DNA from 3 places in the Bacillus cereus group sp. BfR-BA-01430 genome. Region 3 is predicted to be linked to each of the others. Evidence: riboswitches for the same ligand, from Rfam matches in the RefSeq annotation. Region 3 holds a riboswitch; each other region holds the start of a gene.

Region 1 (5,589 bases), on a different contig from region 3:
ACTTTTGTATGAATCTTTTTATTATATTTTAAAAATTTATTAATTTTTAAAATATAAGTCTAGGAATATTTGAATAAATCTAAATTATCGTGTAGAATAATGTTGTAAAATGTAAACGTTTTTCTAAGGGGAGGCTAAAAAGAATGGTAGTAGCGTACAAACATGAGCCTTTTACGGATTTTTCAGTAGAGGCTAACAAATTAGCGTTTGAAGAAGGGTTAAAGAAAGTAGAATCTTATCTTGGACAAGACTATCCATTAATTATCGGGGGAGAAAAAATCACTACAGAAGACAAAATTGTTTCTGTAAACCCTGCGAATAAAGAAGAAGTTATTGGTAGTGTTTCAAAGGCAAGTCGCGAATTAGCTGAAAAAGCAATGCAAGTAGCTGATGAGACATTCCAAACTTGGAGAAAGTCGAAACCAGAAATGCGTGCAGACATTTTATTCCGTGCTGCAGCAATCGTTCGCCGTAGAAAACATGAGTTCTCTGCTATTCTTGTAAAAGAAGCAGGTAAACCATGGAATGAGGCAGATGCTGATACAGCAGAAGCAATCGACTTTATGGAATATTATGGTCGTCAAATGTTGAAATTAAAAGACGGTATTCCAGTAGAAAGCCGTCCGATTGAATATAACCGTTTCTCTTATATTCCACTAGGAGTAGGTGTCATTATTTCACCTTGGAACTTCCCGTTTGCAATTATGGCAGGAATGACAACAGCTGCGTTAGTTTCTGGTAATACAGTATTGTTAAAACCAGCTAGTACAACACCTGTAGTAGCAGCGAAATTTATGGAAGTTTTAGAAGAAGCAGGCTTACCAGCAGGCGTAGTAAACTTTATCCCTGGTAGTGGTTCTGAAGTTGGCGACTATTTAGTAGATCATCCTCGTACACGTTTCATTAGTTTCACTGGATCACGTGATGTAGGTATTCGTATTTACGAACGCGCTGCAAAAGTACATCCAGGTCAAATTTGGTTAAAACGCGTTATTGCTGAAATGGGTGGTAAAGATACAATCGTTGTTGATAAAGAAGCAGATCTTGAATTAGCAGCGAAATCTATCGTTGCATCAGCATTCGGATTCTCAGGACAAAAATGTTCTGCTTGCTCTCGTGCAGTCATCCATGAAGATGTATACGATCAAGTATTAAATCGTGCAGTTGAATTAACAAAAGAATTAACTGTAGGTAACCCAGCTGAAAAAGGAACAAATATGGGACCGGTAAATGATCAAGCTGCATTTGATAAAGTGATGAGCTATGTTGCAATTGGTAAAGAAGAAGGTAAAGTAGTAGCAGGTGGCGAAGGAGACGACTCTAAAGGATGGTTTATCCAACCAACAATCGTTGCTGACGTTGCAGAAGATGCTCGCTTAATGAAAGAAGAAATCTTCGGACCAGTAGTAGCATTCTGTAAAGCGAAAGACTTTGATCATGCGCTTGCAATTGCAAATAATACAGAATACGGTTTAACAGGAGCAGTAATCTCTAACAACCGTGCACATATCGAAAAAGCACGTGAAGACTTCCACGTAGGTAACTTATACTTTAACCGTGGATGTACTGGAGCAATCGTAGGTTACCAACCATTCGGTGGCTTTAACATGTCTGGTACAGACTCTAAAGCTGGTGGCCCTGATTACTTAGCGCTTCATATGCAAGCAAAAACAACTTCTGAAACGTTATAAGAAGCAACAAAAAGAGCCTGTCCAAAATGTATAACTTTTGGACAGGCTCTTTTTACGTTTATAGTAGCAAGATAAGAACATTTTTGGATTAAGCTAATCTATTGTAATTTTGTGTTGGTATTACAACAAAAGATTATTATTTTGTACTCTTTTGCTGTAGGTCATGTTATGAAACTAATAGAATGTTACAAAATTTATTCGATTCGTCGTATTTTTCTGTATTATTTTTATGGAATTCCTGTATAATACAACTTGAAAGAAAATCTATGGTTAGGCAAGAGGACACTACTTTCAGTTTTATTGACTGAAAGTAGTGTTTTTATATTCACAAATTGTAACTACTCAGCTATACATTACATTTAGAAGTTTAATAAGTAGTATAATTGCTGCCATGAAGATAAAAATGGACCTACATCTCGCTCTTCATCTCTTCGTTTTAAAACTTTGTGCGGGGGCAGAAAAGGGCACTGACCGCTCCTATGCATCGCCAGCCCCACTCTACCATGTAAAAAAAGTTCTTGTCTTCCTTTTTTACAGAGTAACTGAGTAGTTACCACAAATTTAATAAAAAGAGTAATAAATATAATTTTTTAGACGGATAAAAATTCTTCTGTACTTATTACATCAGCATATCCTTCATTTAAACTTGCCAAAATGGTGTTATGAATGTAAACAGCGGGAATAGTCGCGTTTTTAAAGAGAAGGTCTTTCGTCGCGCAAGCATCATGGATAACGGTGCAATGAAACCCAAAATCAAAAGCAGCTCTAACAGTAGCATCAATACACATATGTGTCATCATTCCGCATATAATAACACGCTCGATTTTGAATTGCTGTAGTTTTTGTAATAGATTCGTTTCTCGAAAGCTATTCGGATAGTGTTTTAAAATTATCGTTTCATTTTGTAATGGACGAACGTTTTCGTGAATATGAACACCTTCTGTATCGGGGAGGAAGAAAGTTGCATGATCCTCAAAAGATACATGTTGAATATGAAAAATTGGCTGATTTGTTTGTCGAAAATATTGTAATAATTGACGAGCATACTCACTAGCTTCTACTGCATTACGTAATTCCATCTTTCCATTCAGAAAATAGTCATTTTGAATAGTAACGAGTAACAGTGCTGTTTTCATATTATTTATCGTCCTCCACTATATTTCGTATTCATGTCATTTTATTCAATGAGGTAGGGATATTTTCCTTTTCAGAAGAGAATAAGAGAAGATTTTTACATGTGGTGCAAAAATTTCAATAGAAAAATAATTGCCATACTTTAGAAAAATTATATTGACTCTAACTTTTTTGAGTTTTATAATAAAATTGAATTAAATAACAATTAAATCGATACATTCTTATCCAGAGAGGTGGAGGGACTGGCCCTATGATACCTCAGCAACGGGTTTTTTAATACCGTGCTAATTCCAGCAAGTCTAAAAAGGACTTGAAAGATGAGAAGATGTGAACGAGTATATGTATAAGTGCTCTCCTTCTTATCTTTTATTACTGATAAGAAGGAGAGCACTTTTTATTTTACCTCGGGGGCTCTACTTCAAATTGCTATAGGAGGGAAGAAAATGATTTCTTTTACAAATGTAAGTAAGGTATATGAATCTGGTGGAGAGCCTGTTCATGCAGTAGAGGATGTAACACTTTCGGTTAAAAAGGGAGAAGTGTTCGGTATTATTGGGTTTAGTGGCGCTGGAAAAAGCACATTATTACGCTTAGCTAATATGTTAGAAAGACCGACTTCAGGAACGGTTACGATAGATGATAAAGATATTACATCTCTAACAACAAAGGAGTTACGACAGTTAAGACAAAGAATCGGTATGATTTTCCAAAGTTTTAATTTATTTAATTCAAGAACAGTGTTTGGAAATATTGCATATCCATTAAAGTTAGCGAAAGTACCAAAGAAGGAGATAAAAGAAAGAGTAAATGAGCTGTTGAAATTTGTAGGATTAGAAGATAAAGCAAATTATTATCCAGAGCAATTGTCAGGGGGGCAAAAACAACGTGTTGGAATTGCGAGAGCACTTGCTACATCACCAGATATTCTTATTTGTGATGAAGCAACATCGGCATTAGATCCTGAAACAACTACAGAAATTTTGAATCTATTAAAGAAAATAAATAAAGAATATAAATTAACAATTCTCCTCATTACACATGAAATGCAAGTTGTGAAAGAAATTTGTCACCGCGTGGCAGTTATGGAGAAAGGGAGAGTCATTGAAGAAGGGGCATTATTTGATATCTTTACAAAACCAAAAACAAAAACGACTCAAAATTTTGTTCGTTCTGTTGTGAATGACCATTTACCAGAAAGTGTATTAGCAAAAATTCAAAATGGCGGACAGATTTATCGATTAACATTTACGGGTGAAGAGACAGGACAGCCGGTATTATCATATATTGCCAAAAATTATAATGTGGATGTAAATGTACTCTACGGCAACATTATTGAATTACAAAATGTTTTATTTGGAAATCTTCTTGTAGAACTGCAAGGTGAGCAAAAAGAAATTCAAAAGGCCTTACAACATCTAAGACTGCAAGTACAACTAAAGGAGGTTGAAGCACATGCGAGTTGATTGGAGTATATTTTGGCCACGGATTCTCGATGCGACAGGGGATACCCTCTTAATGGTAATTGTAACTCTTATATTTGCCACAATACTTGGTATACCTCTAGGTTTACTTTTATATGTGACAAGGAAAGGTAATTTTTTAGAAAATAAATTGGTCTTTTCTATTCTTAATATTGTTATTAATACGATTCGTCCCATTCCGTTTATTATCTTTTTAGTAGCTTTAAGTCCAATTACAAGAACTGTTATTGGAACAACAATCGGAACAGCAGCAGCGATTTTTCCAATGACACTTGTTGCTTCCATTGGAATTGCCAGAATGGTAGAAACAAACCTTGTTTCAGTGCCGAAAGGAGTAATCGAGGCCGCGCAAGCAATGGGGGCATCACCATTAAGAATTGTGTTTGAAATTCTTGTTCCAGAAGCGTTGGCGCCATTAATTTTAGGGGTTACGTTTATGACTGTTGGCTTAATTGAATTTTCAGCAGTAGCTGGGCTTGTCGGTGGCGGTGGTCTTGGTGATTTAGCAATGACATATGGCTATCAACGCTTTGACACATCAGTTATGTTCGTAACAGTTGTATTGCTTATTATTCTTGTACAATTAGCTCAACATGTAGGAAATTATTTTGCCAAAATATTTTTAAGAAGGTCATAAAAAAGAGAAGAGGGATAGAAGATGAAAAAGATAGTAGCATTTGCATTATCAGCACTGGTTAGTGTATCGGTATTAAGTGGTTGCGGAGCTGATGCAAAAGAAAAAGTTGTTCGCATCGGTGTAACAGGAACGGATGGAGAATCTTGGAGCATTCTTCAGAAGAAAGCTGAGAAAGAAGGTATTAAAGTTAAACTTGTGGAGTTCTCTGATTACACCACGCCAAATAAAGCATTGGCTGATGGGGATATCGAATTGAACTCATTTCAACATATTGCCTTTTTAGAGCAGTTTAAGAAGGAACATAAATTAGATATTACAGCTGTAGGTACAACACAAATTGCACCAATGGGATTATTCTCCGAAAAGTATAAAAAACCAAATGAAATTCCAAATGGTTCAGAAATTGCGATTCCGAATGATCCAACGAACCAAGCGCGTGCATTAAAACTTCTTGATGCAGCAGGCCTATTAAAACTGAAAAAAGACTTCGGCTTATTCGGTGATCCAAGTGGTATTGCTGAAAACCCAAAAAAATTAAAAATTACACCAGTTATTGCGCAGCAAACACCTCGTGTATTAAAGGATGTAGCAGCTTCCGTTATTAACAATGGTGTAGCTGGTCAAGCTGGTTTAAATCCAGCGAAAG
Region 2 (5,589 bases), on a different contig from region 3:
ATGCAGGATAAGAGAGGGAGAGGGAATAATAAAGGATGATTTTACAGATCATAAAAGAGAGAAATACAACCGATAAAAAGGATATAAACAATCAAATTTATCAATACAATTTAAAACATTTTCCATCTGAATTTACATAGTACATACTCAGGAATTCAATAATTTCTTAAAGATGATACAGGTCGAATTCCCGGAGGATTGTTAGGTGAAATTTGCTGGAACTGGTTAGCGATTCATACTTTCTCAGATTCACAAACTAGAATAGATCTCTAAGTTACTATTAGAAGCTTAAAAAAATGCAATTTCATAAAGGTTGATATATTCAGCTTCCAAGCATTAGATTTTTATCAAAAATACGGCTATCAAATACTCAGTACTCTCGATAACGTCAGAAAGCATGATTAGCACTACTACTAAAAAAAGACTTATAAACGATAAAAAGACGCTCAAAATAACTTTTATGAGCGTCTTTTTTGCCTTATTCTAATAAGAAATTAAGCTGTTTTATGGAATTGTCCTTTTTCTTCTACTTTTGAAAATCTCGGAAAACCAATTAAAATTGAAACTACACCACATATCCCAACTAAAATCGGATAAAATGCATACGGCAATAGTTCAACTGGTGATAAAGCTGCAAATCCTGCTGCTGTTAACATCTGCGCTCCGTACGGAACGAGCCCTTGAACACAACACGAGAACACATCTAGTACACTCGCCGATTTTCGTGGATCAATTTTATATTGATCTGCAATATTTTTTGCAAGAGGGCCAGTGAATATAATCGAAATGGTGTTATTCGCTGTACATATATTCGTCATGCTTACTAATCCAGCAATTCCAAATTCCGCACCTTTTTTCGAACGGATATTACGTGTTAATGTATTCATTAAATATTGAATACCACCATTATATTGAATGATTTCAACCATTCCACCAATTAAAATTGCCAGTAGAACAAGTTCCATCATTCCACTTACCCCTGTTGCAACACTTTTAAAGAAGCTAGCTAACGTATAACTACCATCTAAAAAACCAATGATACCAGATAAAATGGTTCCACCTGTTAATACAACGAGTACATTCCATCCAAGTAGCGCTGTAATAAGCACCCCTGCATACGGCAATATTTTCACCCAATCAAATGCATGTGTCTTTATTTCTGTATGATTTCCTAAAGTAAGAACAACTAATAATACAATGGTAATCATAGCAGCGGGTAAAACAATTAAAAAGTTTGTTTTAAACTTATCTTTCATTTCTGTCCCTTGTGAACGAACAGCTGCGATTGTTGTATCAGAAATAAATGATAAATTGTCTCCAAACATGGCCCCACCTACAACTGTTGCCATCGCTAACGCAATTGAAATATCTGTTTGTTGACTGATTCCTACAGCAATCGGTGCTAATGCTGCAATTGTTCCCATTGAAGTCCCCATTGCTAATGAAATAAATGCACCAATCACAAAAATGCCAGCTATAATAAATCCTTGTGGCAAAACAGCTAAAGCTAAATTAACTGTAGAGTTCACTCCACCCATTCCCTTTGCTGTTTCTGAAAAAGCACCAGCAAGTACAAATATTAATACCATAATCATAATGTCTGGATTCCCAGCTCCTTTAGCGAAGCGTTCTACTTTCGTTGTAAAACTCTCTTTCCGATTCATCGCTAAAGCAACTCCTACCGCAATTAGTATCGCTACTAAGATCGGCAATTTATAAAAATCACCTGTAATGATTCCAGAACCAATAAATAGTACTAAAAATATTCCAAGTGGCAATAAAGCAAAAATATTTCCTCTCGTTTCCTTCACCATATCATCTCTCCCTAGTTTTAAACCTTTTCTACTGAATAACAAAAGACCTCTTCCGAGAAGAAGAGGTCTTATACATCTATAAGAAACACTCTTCTCATCTTTCAAGCACATGCTTGCTGGATTTGGCACAGCACTCCAAAATCGAGTCCGCTGCCGAGGCATCATAGGGCCAGTCCCTCCGCCTCTCTTTATAAGAAGGTTTCATATTTTTATTTGTAATAATATCTTTCCTAACTTTACTCGCTTATAAATCAAAAGTCAATTATTATTTTTACAGAAATAATCGGTATATTCTTCCTATTAACACAATACGACGAATATACCAATCATTATATATAAAAAATAATCATTTCAATGTTTCCATTTCATGTTTTAAAATAACAAGCCATGGAAATTCTTTTTTTTCGATTCTTTCAATCACCCACCTTGCCATATCCCACGCTTCATTATATTCTTCTCTGGAAATATCTCCTTCCGCATAAGCCTCTTCCAACTCATCTTCATCTAATAAATATATTTTCCCATCAGGAAATAACACGACATCCAAATATAAATCATCAAAATATGGCAAACCATTCTCATCTACTTCAAACTCTTTAGCAATATCAATATAATACTGCACTATATTTTTTTGTTCATCTAACATAGCTGTAATAACAAATTTTTTACCCTTTATAAAATACTGCACCCATGTATAGCCATCATTTACAATACAAACTTCACTATGATCATACTGCTTATAACTAGGTTCCTTTACTTTTATTACGCGCAAAATACCTAACATACCTTGCTCACATGCCCGCACTTCATATGTTTTCTCTAACAATCTTTTCCACGAGGCACCATTTCCATATTTCCGCTTCATTATACCTCTCTCCTTCCCAATGTAGAAAAGCTCCCACATATTTATGCGAGAGCTTTTTCAATCGTTATTACGCTGCTTGTTTTCGAGATATCTCTTTCAAATAAGCTTGTCCTTTTATATCATCATATTGGCCTTCCCATTTAGACATAACAACAGCTGCTAAAGAGTTTCCAACAACGTTAACTGCTGTACGTGCCATATCTAAAATACGGTCAATACCTGCGATAAACGCTAAACCTTCTGCCGGAATTCCAACTGTACCTAACGTTGCTAATAATACAACGAATGATACTCCTGGTACCCCTGCAATCCCTTTTGATGTTAACATTAATACAAGTAACAATGTAATTTGCTGTGTAATCGATAAATCAATACCATACATTTGCGCTAAGAAAATTGCAGCAATCGCTTGGTATAACGTTGATCCATCTAGGTTAAATGAATAACCAGTTGGAATAACGAAAGATGAAATCGCCTTTGGACAACCAAATTTCTCCATCTTCTCCATAATTTTTGGTAAAACTGTTTCTGAGCTCGCTGTAGAGTACGCTAAAATAAGCTCATCTTTTAAAATTTTAAAGAACTGGAATATGTTAATTCCGAAGATTTTCGCTGTAAGTCCTAATACAACAACAACAAAGAAAATCATCGATCCATACACAACAATTACTAACTTCCCTAGCGGGATTAATGATGCTAGCCCAAATTTAGAAACGGTTACCCCAATTAAAGCAAATACCCCAAATGGCGCAAACTTCATCACTTGGTTTGTAACATAAAACATCGCATCTGCTACCCCTTGGAAAAATTGCAGAACCGGTTTTCCTCTTTCACCAATCGCTGCAACACCTAAACCAAATAATACAGAGAAGAAAATAATAGCAAGCATATCACCTTTTGCCAGTGATTCCATAATATTTGTCGGAACAATGTTTACAAATGTATCCGCAAATGAATGACTCTGTACTTGCTCAGTTGTAGCTGTATATTTTGAAATATCTGTTTTTGTTAATTCATTCATATTAATGCCTTTTCCTGGTTGGAAAATATTCGCTACTAATAAGCCGACAACAATCGCAATTGTTGTAATAATCTCAAAATAAATAATTGTTTTTCCGCCTAATCGACCTAGCTTTTTCACATCTCCAACACCTGCAACCCCAACAACGATGCTCGCTACAACGATTGGTACAACAATCATTTTAATTAATCGAATAAAAATATCACCAATTGGTTGTAAAAACTTTGCTACCTCTGGATTGCCATAAAAAATCGCCCCAACTGCAATACCAAGTGCAAGCCCTATTAATATTTGCCACGCAAGTCCAATTCTCTTCATACTTGCTGCCAACCCCCTTCTTAGATGCTATAACTCTATTTTTCTATGAAGTGAAGAAATTAAGAGTATTACATATAATTCGACAATTCACTACATTTGTCTCCCTTTAAAATGATAAATCATAAAATGAAATCTGACAACAAAATAAGTTTTCCTGAATACAAATATTTTTCTTGACAAAAACAAAACCCATGTAAGAAAACCTAACATGAGAATGATTCCTTCTTTGATTTATTAACGTTTTTCTGTTGCACCTTCTTTTTATGCATATAACATAAAAATGAATTTTCACCATTTTTTTTATCCTTATTGAAATAGGCAAGAAAGGGATTACAATACATACAAATAACCAAATTCGACAATATTCAGCAATTTTATAAAATTTTCTTTACATTATGATTACAACAATAGACAGCATTCTTCTTCTTATATACAATCATAGGTGGGAAAGGAGCTAGACAACTCATGAATAAGAAATTTGCAGCTTTTAGCGTTTTAGCAGCAGGAACTCTTTTTGTTTCTCCGTTACTTTCACCAGTACACGCAGAAACAAGTCAAGATAAATTGTCCAATATTCAATCAGAATTAGAAGGGAAACAACAAGAACTCCAAAATAAATCAGCTGAAAAAGAACAAATGGAGAAAGAAATACAAGAATTACAGAAGAAGATTGATGAATTAACAACTTCCATTAATAAAAATGAAGCTGATTTAAATGATACAAAAAAAGAAATTACTAAAACACAGCAACTTATTAATGAGAAAAAGAAACATATTGAGCAACTACAAAAAAATATTGATACACGTCAAGAAGTGATTAAACAACGTTTACAATCTATGCAAGAAAAACCGCGAACAAATATCATAACTGAAGTTTTAACAAGTTCAAATAACCTCGCAGATCTCGTTGATAATATGTATTCCGTTAGTTTAATTTTAAATAACGATACTGATATCGTAAAAAAACAAACGCAAGATCAGGAAACTGTAAAAACAGAAAAAGAAACTGTTGAAAAAAAAGAACAACAACTGAAAGAAGCTGAACAAAAATTACAGCAAAAACAACAAGAATTACAAGCAAACCAGCAACAACAACAAAATCTCATTAATGATTTACATATAAAAGTATCACAAGTAGATTCAGAGATTGAGAGTTTAGAAGAATCGAAAAATATTTTAGAAAATCAGCGTCAAGCTGTTCAAAAAGCAATGGAAGAAGAGAAACGTGCAGAAGAAGCGCGTAAGGCAGAAGAAGCAAAAAAACAAGCAGCAGCTTCAACTCAAGCTACTTCAGTACCACATGATACAAATGTAGGTGGATTTATTAAACCAGCTGCTGGCTCAAAAACTTCTGGATTTGGTTCTCGTTCTTTAGGGAATCACTTCGGTATCGACATTGCAGCCTCTGGTACAGTTCCAATTATTGCCGCTGCCGATGGTGTTGTGATTCGCTCTGAGATGTCTTCTAGTTACGGAAATGTTGTATACTTATCTCATCGAATAAATGGGAAAACATATACAACTGTATATGCGCATATGAGCAGCCGTTCTGTCTCAAACGGACAAACTGT
Region 3 (5,589 bases):
TTCGTTACAACAATACATAGGCAATTGGCGTAATAATTAGCAAAGTTAAAATTGTTCTTTCTACGTATAAAATGACAAGTTCAGAAACTTTTAACGGAATATCTGTAGATAAAATACAAGGAATTGAAGCTGAGAAAAAGAGAATAGAAGATACCGAGACAACTGCGATAACAAATTTCGTAACGAGCGGTGCACTTGTTACGAGCAAAGATGGCAAAAACATTTCAGCGATTCCAACTGAAGCTGCTTTCGCCGCCAAATCAGCTTCTGGAACTTGCATCAATAACGTAAATGGATAAAACATATAGCTAATCCAATCAAACACTGGTGTATATTTTGCCAATAAGATTCCGATTAATCCAACAGACATAATAGATGGCAAAATTCCCATTGTCATAATGAACCCATCTTTTAAATTGATTGCAATATTTTTCAGTATACTCGGTGCTGATTTCGAAACTTCCAGCGCATCTTCCCAAGCGCGTGTAAACATTCTTTCTTGGTAGACTGTCTCTGGAAACCCTTCTTTTGTAATATATGTATCTGGTTTTGTTCGAAGTGGTGGGATTCTGACCGTGATAGCGGTTACAATGAATGTTACGATAAGCGTGGTCCAAAAATATAAATTCCATATGTGCATAATATTTAATGTTTTTGCAATGATGATCATAAATGTGGCAGATACAGTTGAAAAACCAGTTGCGATAATCGCCGCTTCTTTTATCGTGTACTTTCCTTCTTTAAAAACACGATTTGTAATAAGAAGAGCAATTGAATAACTTCCAGCAAATGAAGCAACCGCATCAATCGCAGAGCGCCCTGGCGTCTTCCATAACGGCCTCATAATTGGTCGACAAAACGTACCGATGAATTCAAGTAAGCCATATCCTACTAATAGCGATAAAAATGCCGAACCGATTGGAACGAGTAAACTTACTGATATAACTAACTTTTCATACAAAAATGGTCCTACATCCGGCGCAAAAAACCAAGTTGGTCCTACTTTCAAACAATATAATGCCCCAAATATAACTCCAATCACTTTCAAAAAAGAAAAGCAAATATCCACAAATGATGCCTTCCATTTCTTCGTGTAAAAAGGATAAATCGCACCAATTACCATCACACCAAAAGCATAATACGGTACAGTTAATGAAGTGGCTGATCGAATCCACGATACAATATGGTCAATCATAATAGATGAAGTACCATTGATTGTAACAGGCACAAAAAACAGAAATATTCCCACAAAACTAGCGAAAATGAAACGAATGATAATTCCTTTCTCTGCTGTTGCTTTTAAGACTTTGTTTTCTAATTCAATTTGACTCATTTCTCTTACACCTCCAGTTTTCTAAATATTCTGCACAAATATTTTATATTCCTTTTTTACTGTAATATTTTGAATAACAACTGAAAGGATATAAGAGAACTGTAAGAAATAATCTTGAATGAAAAGTTATTTGTTCAATCTTTTCGATATTTATATCCGTGCTTTTGGTAAAAAACATTTAACTTCGGATTATGAGCGACACAATCCAGCTGTACGTACTCTTTCTCATTTTCTCATGAATCTACTCGATTCCTTTTGTACGGATTTCATATTTTATAAAAAACAGAAAGAAGTTTAAAGATACCTTCAAACTTCTTTCTTCCCCGTTCTTTTATTGATTTCTTTTCACTTCTTTAAATTCTTCTTTCACCTGCTCAAGCGTTCCTTCTTCTGTCATTAAACGATATGCTGTATAAGCGAGCGCTTTCGCAGCTGTAATGAGCGCCTTATCTCCCAGTTCAGAACGAGCGGCTTCTCTAAACTCATTCGTATGAGCGATTAAATCGTCTGGACCAATTTTGATATATGGATGGATTGTTGGAACAACTTGACTGACGTTCCCTGCATCTGTTGATCCAATACCAAATCTTTCTTTTCGATGCACGATTTCTCCAAGCAATTCTAATTCTTCAGCAACTACTTCATTCAATGTTTTTGTTATAAGCAACTCATCAATTTCATTTTGAAATGGATCTATTTTTACTGTTGTCCCAGTAGCTAATGCCGCTCCTTGTGCAATATTTTTCACCTTTTCCATCACTTCTGTACATCTTTTCCGCGTTGCTGCACGAATAAAGAAACGAGCCGCTGCATAATCTGGAATAATATTTGGAGCCTTTCCTCCTTCTGTAATCACACCGTGAATTTTCACATCCGCAGGTAGCTGTTGGCGAAGTGCATTAATACCATTGTACAGTTGAATAATGGCGTCTAATGCATTAATCCCTTCCTCCGGTGAAGCTGCTGCATGCGCTGATTTCCCGTAAAAGTGAAAATCAAGTGGATCTACCGCAAGAGACGGACTTGTTGTTGCTGTTTTTCCACTAGGATGAATCATAAGCGCCGCATCAACATGATGAAATAATCCTGCTTTCACATAGCTAGCTTTTGCACTTCCATTTTGTCCCCCTTCTTCCGCTGGCGTACCAAACACAACAATCTCACCGCCAATCTCTTCAAGCGTTTCTGATAAAGCAATCGCTGCCGCCACGCTAATTGTTCCAATTAAATTATGACCACAAGCATGACCTAGTCCAGGCAATGCATCATACTCTGCTAAAAAGGCGATTGTAGGCCCTGATTTCCCTGAACTTTTCCTTGCAATAAAACCCGTTTCATGTCCAGCGATATTGTGTTGCAATTGAAATCCTGCGCTGCCGAGTAGTAAACTTAACGTTCGAGATGCGAAAAATTCTTGATTACCGATTTCAGGATTCGCATGAATAGCATGGCTTGTTTGAATATACTTTTCTTTGTTTTTTTCAATACTCTCTTGAATGATGTTACGATGTGATGTTACTTGTGTTGTTCCCATTCCCTTTACTCCTCCTTTTATTTACACGTAAAAAAAGCCTCTTTCCTAAAAGATAGAAAGAGGCTTTCGCATATACATTCAAACTACGCTTCTTTCTTATCTTTCAAGTCTATTACTTGCTGGAATTGGCACAGTATTCATAAAGAATCCGCTGCCGAGGCTTCATAGGGCCAGTCCCTCCACCTCTCGTGATAAGAATTTTCATAAAATTATATTAAATTATTTTTATTCTATTGTTATTCCGAGTAAATGTCAAGGAATTCCTATCGGATTTTACCGAATATCTAAAAATCCTGTTAATACACCAATTGTTTCAGGTGCTTGCAATCTTGCACATATATACGGAAATTCCGGGCTCCCTTCAAACATCATTTGCGATGTTAACGGAGCTCCTGCCCAAAAAATTTCATCATCAATGACTACAAACGGGAATGATTTATTTTGTCTTTGTACTCTTGCGTTTTTTAACGGAATAGGGCCATCACTATAAATTATTACTTGTGCATTCGTGCGCATTAACGCTTGCCATACTCTCTTATCGATTTTTCTTGTACTTGGCAACGATAGAACAATTTTTCGTTTTGCCGCCAAAATATCTTTTAGCAACCCTTTCGGTTCCTCTAAATTCATTTCCATAAACCAACGTAAGCGCTTCGTAATTTTCCGCTCCCATACTTGACGTGACGTTGTGCGATCATACACATTTCCGTGGCGCTCTATATGAGCCGTTAATTGTGATAATGCTTGTTTTCTTGAAAGATTTTTACGCATATATTGACAATCTGACAGTTGAATGAACTTCCCTCTCGCCCTTGTTACGGCAACATTCACAAGGCGATGGTTTTTATGATCAAAAAATAGTACACCAGGGCGCTCTTGTGGGTAACTATCAACCGTATCAAATAGTATCATATCCCTTTCAGAACCTTGAAATTTATGAACTGTTGCTGCTAAAACTGGCACATTTTGATATTTCGTTTTTTGCAATATCTCTCTTATACATGTTGATAAAAAGCGGGACTGCGCTCGATATGGCGTCACAACACCAATGGATTGAACACCATCTAATACTCCGATTAAAATCATTTGCATCGCCACTAAGCCAGACATCATATTAAAACGCGATCCGGAAGCAGCATCTTTTAAAGAATAAGCCCCCATTAAGCTTGTATCAAATAAAACAGTTGCCTCGTTTGCGAACGGTTGTAATTTTGCTAGTTCTTTACGCTTTGAAACAGACGGATGATCATAGACTCTATTTTTATATATAAATGAATTTGTAAATTTTGCGATATCCGCATGCATCCGTCTTTGTTCCTGCAACATATATACATTGGGATGTGCTTCTGATTGATTAACAGATTCTACAATTCCCACATGATAAAATATATCTTCACCAAGCCACTTTCGAACAAGCTCATGGTTCGCCATTGCGATTGGCGGCAGCTGCAAGAAATCTCCGCAGATGACAATTCGTTTTCCAAGTGAAGCTGCGAAAGCAATTTGCGGAACATATGCCATACTGACTTCATCTACTATAACTAAATCAAATGTGCGTTCATAAATCAGCGCATCAATTGCGCATTTTGATAATGTCGCACCAATTACTTGTGCATTTTCAATATACTCTCTTTCTACTTCTTTCATTTTCGCCCTCTGTTTTCGAAGTTCACCTTCAATTTCTTGCATACGTTTCTTATCAGAAGCAGTCGCTTTATAAGATAGTATTTTTTCACGCAAATCTTGACGCATCTCTTCTAAATAAAGTCTTTCTTCCCCCCATGAACCATTTGTCGTTTCCACAAGTCTTGAAGCAAGTAATGTCTCGTGATTACGTATATGTTCATGTTGGCTAAAACCGTAACGAACAATTTCTCCTGGCGTCCATTTATTCTTCTTCTCCATTTGCTTCGTAACTTCGCTCATCAACACATCCACTGCCGCATTACTATGAGCTAATACAAGAACTGATTTTCCTTTTTGATAATGCGCAGAAATAATCCGTGATAAATTATACGACTTCCCTGTTCCAGGTGGCCCCCAAACGTATGTTGTCGCATTGTAAAATGCTCGATACGCTAATTCATTTTTCGGATTTTTCATTTTTTCAATATGTTTCGGTGCGCTCGTTCCATCTAATAAACGTCTTATACGTTGACGCTTCTGTTTTTCTTTTCTCGCTTCTTTTAATCGCTCCTGAAGTTGTTCTAACAGTTGCCACGGTTCACTGTATAAAACAGCTTCTCTTATTTCACCTTGAATATAATCATTTAATTTCAATTCTATTTCTAATCCATGTACTGATAATACTTCCCCTGTTGCTTCTTCACCATCGAACTCAATTCGAATGGGTGAACCTTCAGGTAAGCTTACTTCTGAAATAAGCTGAAATACGTAAACTGTATTTTCGTAATCTGTATATAAAAAACGACCATTTATGATAGAAATTTTACTTCCACCTATCGTTTTCCAATGTTTCATTTCATAAGCTAATGCTTGATGCCACTCTTTCATCGTTTCCGTTAATGAAGGAGTTTGCGAAGTTGTATTCATAAAATCGTCTCCTTCCTTCTCTCCAAACATACTTTCTCACTATATCATATATCACACTAACATTTGTAAGATTTATATCTTGCTTATTTTCTTAATTTTCAATATTATGATACATATAAAATTTTCAGAAAGAAGGATTCCGTATGCCAGTAAGAAGAATTGAACACGT

The links. Region 3 has a riboswitch for S-adenosylmethionine ahead of MR058_RS06840 (M20 family metallopeptidase). Riboswitches for the same ligand answer to the same signal wherever they lie in the genome.
Positions count from the first base shown of each region.
Region 1: linked by a shared signal. The riboswitch ahead of MR058_RS12530 (methionine ABC transporter ATP-binding protein) and the one ahead of MR058_RS06840 (M20 family metallopeptidase) in region 3 are both predicted to bind S-adenosylmethionine.
Region 2: linked by a shared signal. The riboswitch ahead of MR058_RS03095 (Na+/H+ antiporter NhaC family protein) and the one ahead of MR058_RS06840 (M20 family metallopeptidase) in region 3 are both predicted to bind S-adenosylmethionine.

Region 1 covers NZ_JAKUEW010000006.1:29,269-34,857, forward strand. The annotation lists gene pruA (L-glutamate gamma-semialdehyde dehydrogenase) at 144-1,691, shown strand; gene MR058_RS12525 (cysteine hydrolase family protein) at 2,282-2,827, opposite strand; SAM riboswitch class I at 3,044-3,149, shown strand; gene MR058_RS12530 (methionine ABC transporter ATP-binding protein) at 3,269-4,288, shown strand; gene MR058_RS12535 (methionine ABC transporter permease) at 4,278-4,943, shown strand; gene MR058_RS12540 (MetQ/NlpA family ABC transporter substrate-binding protein) at 4,965-5,589, shown strand, end outside.
Region 2 covers NZ_JAKUEW010000001.1:593,193-598,781, reverse strand. The annotation lists partial or broken gene MR058_RS23570 (GNAT family N-acetyltransferase) at 36-405, shown strand; gene MR058_RS03095 (Na+/H+ antiporter NhaC family protein) at 495-1,811, opposite strand; SAM riboswitch class I at 1,906-2,011, opposite strand; gene MR058_RS03090 (ribonuclease FAU-1 family protein) at 2,161-2,679, opposite strand; gene gltP (glutamate/aspartate:proton symporter GltP) at 2,747-4,018, opposite strand; gene MR058_RS03080 (murein hydrolase activator EnvC family protein) at 4,484-5,589, shown strand, end outside.
Region 3 covers NZ_JAKUEW010000002.1:462,396-467,984, forward strand. The annotation lists gene MR058_RS06835 (YjiH family protein) at 5-1,333, opposite strand; gene MR058_RS06840 (M20 family metallopeptidase) at 1,665-2,867, opposite strand; SAM riboswitch class I at 2,961-3,065, opposite strand; gene MR058_RS06845 (AAA domain-containing protein) at 3,141-5,450, opposite strand; gene MR058_RS06850 (VOC family protein) at 5,564-5,589, shown strand, end outside.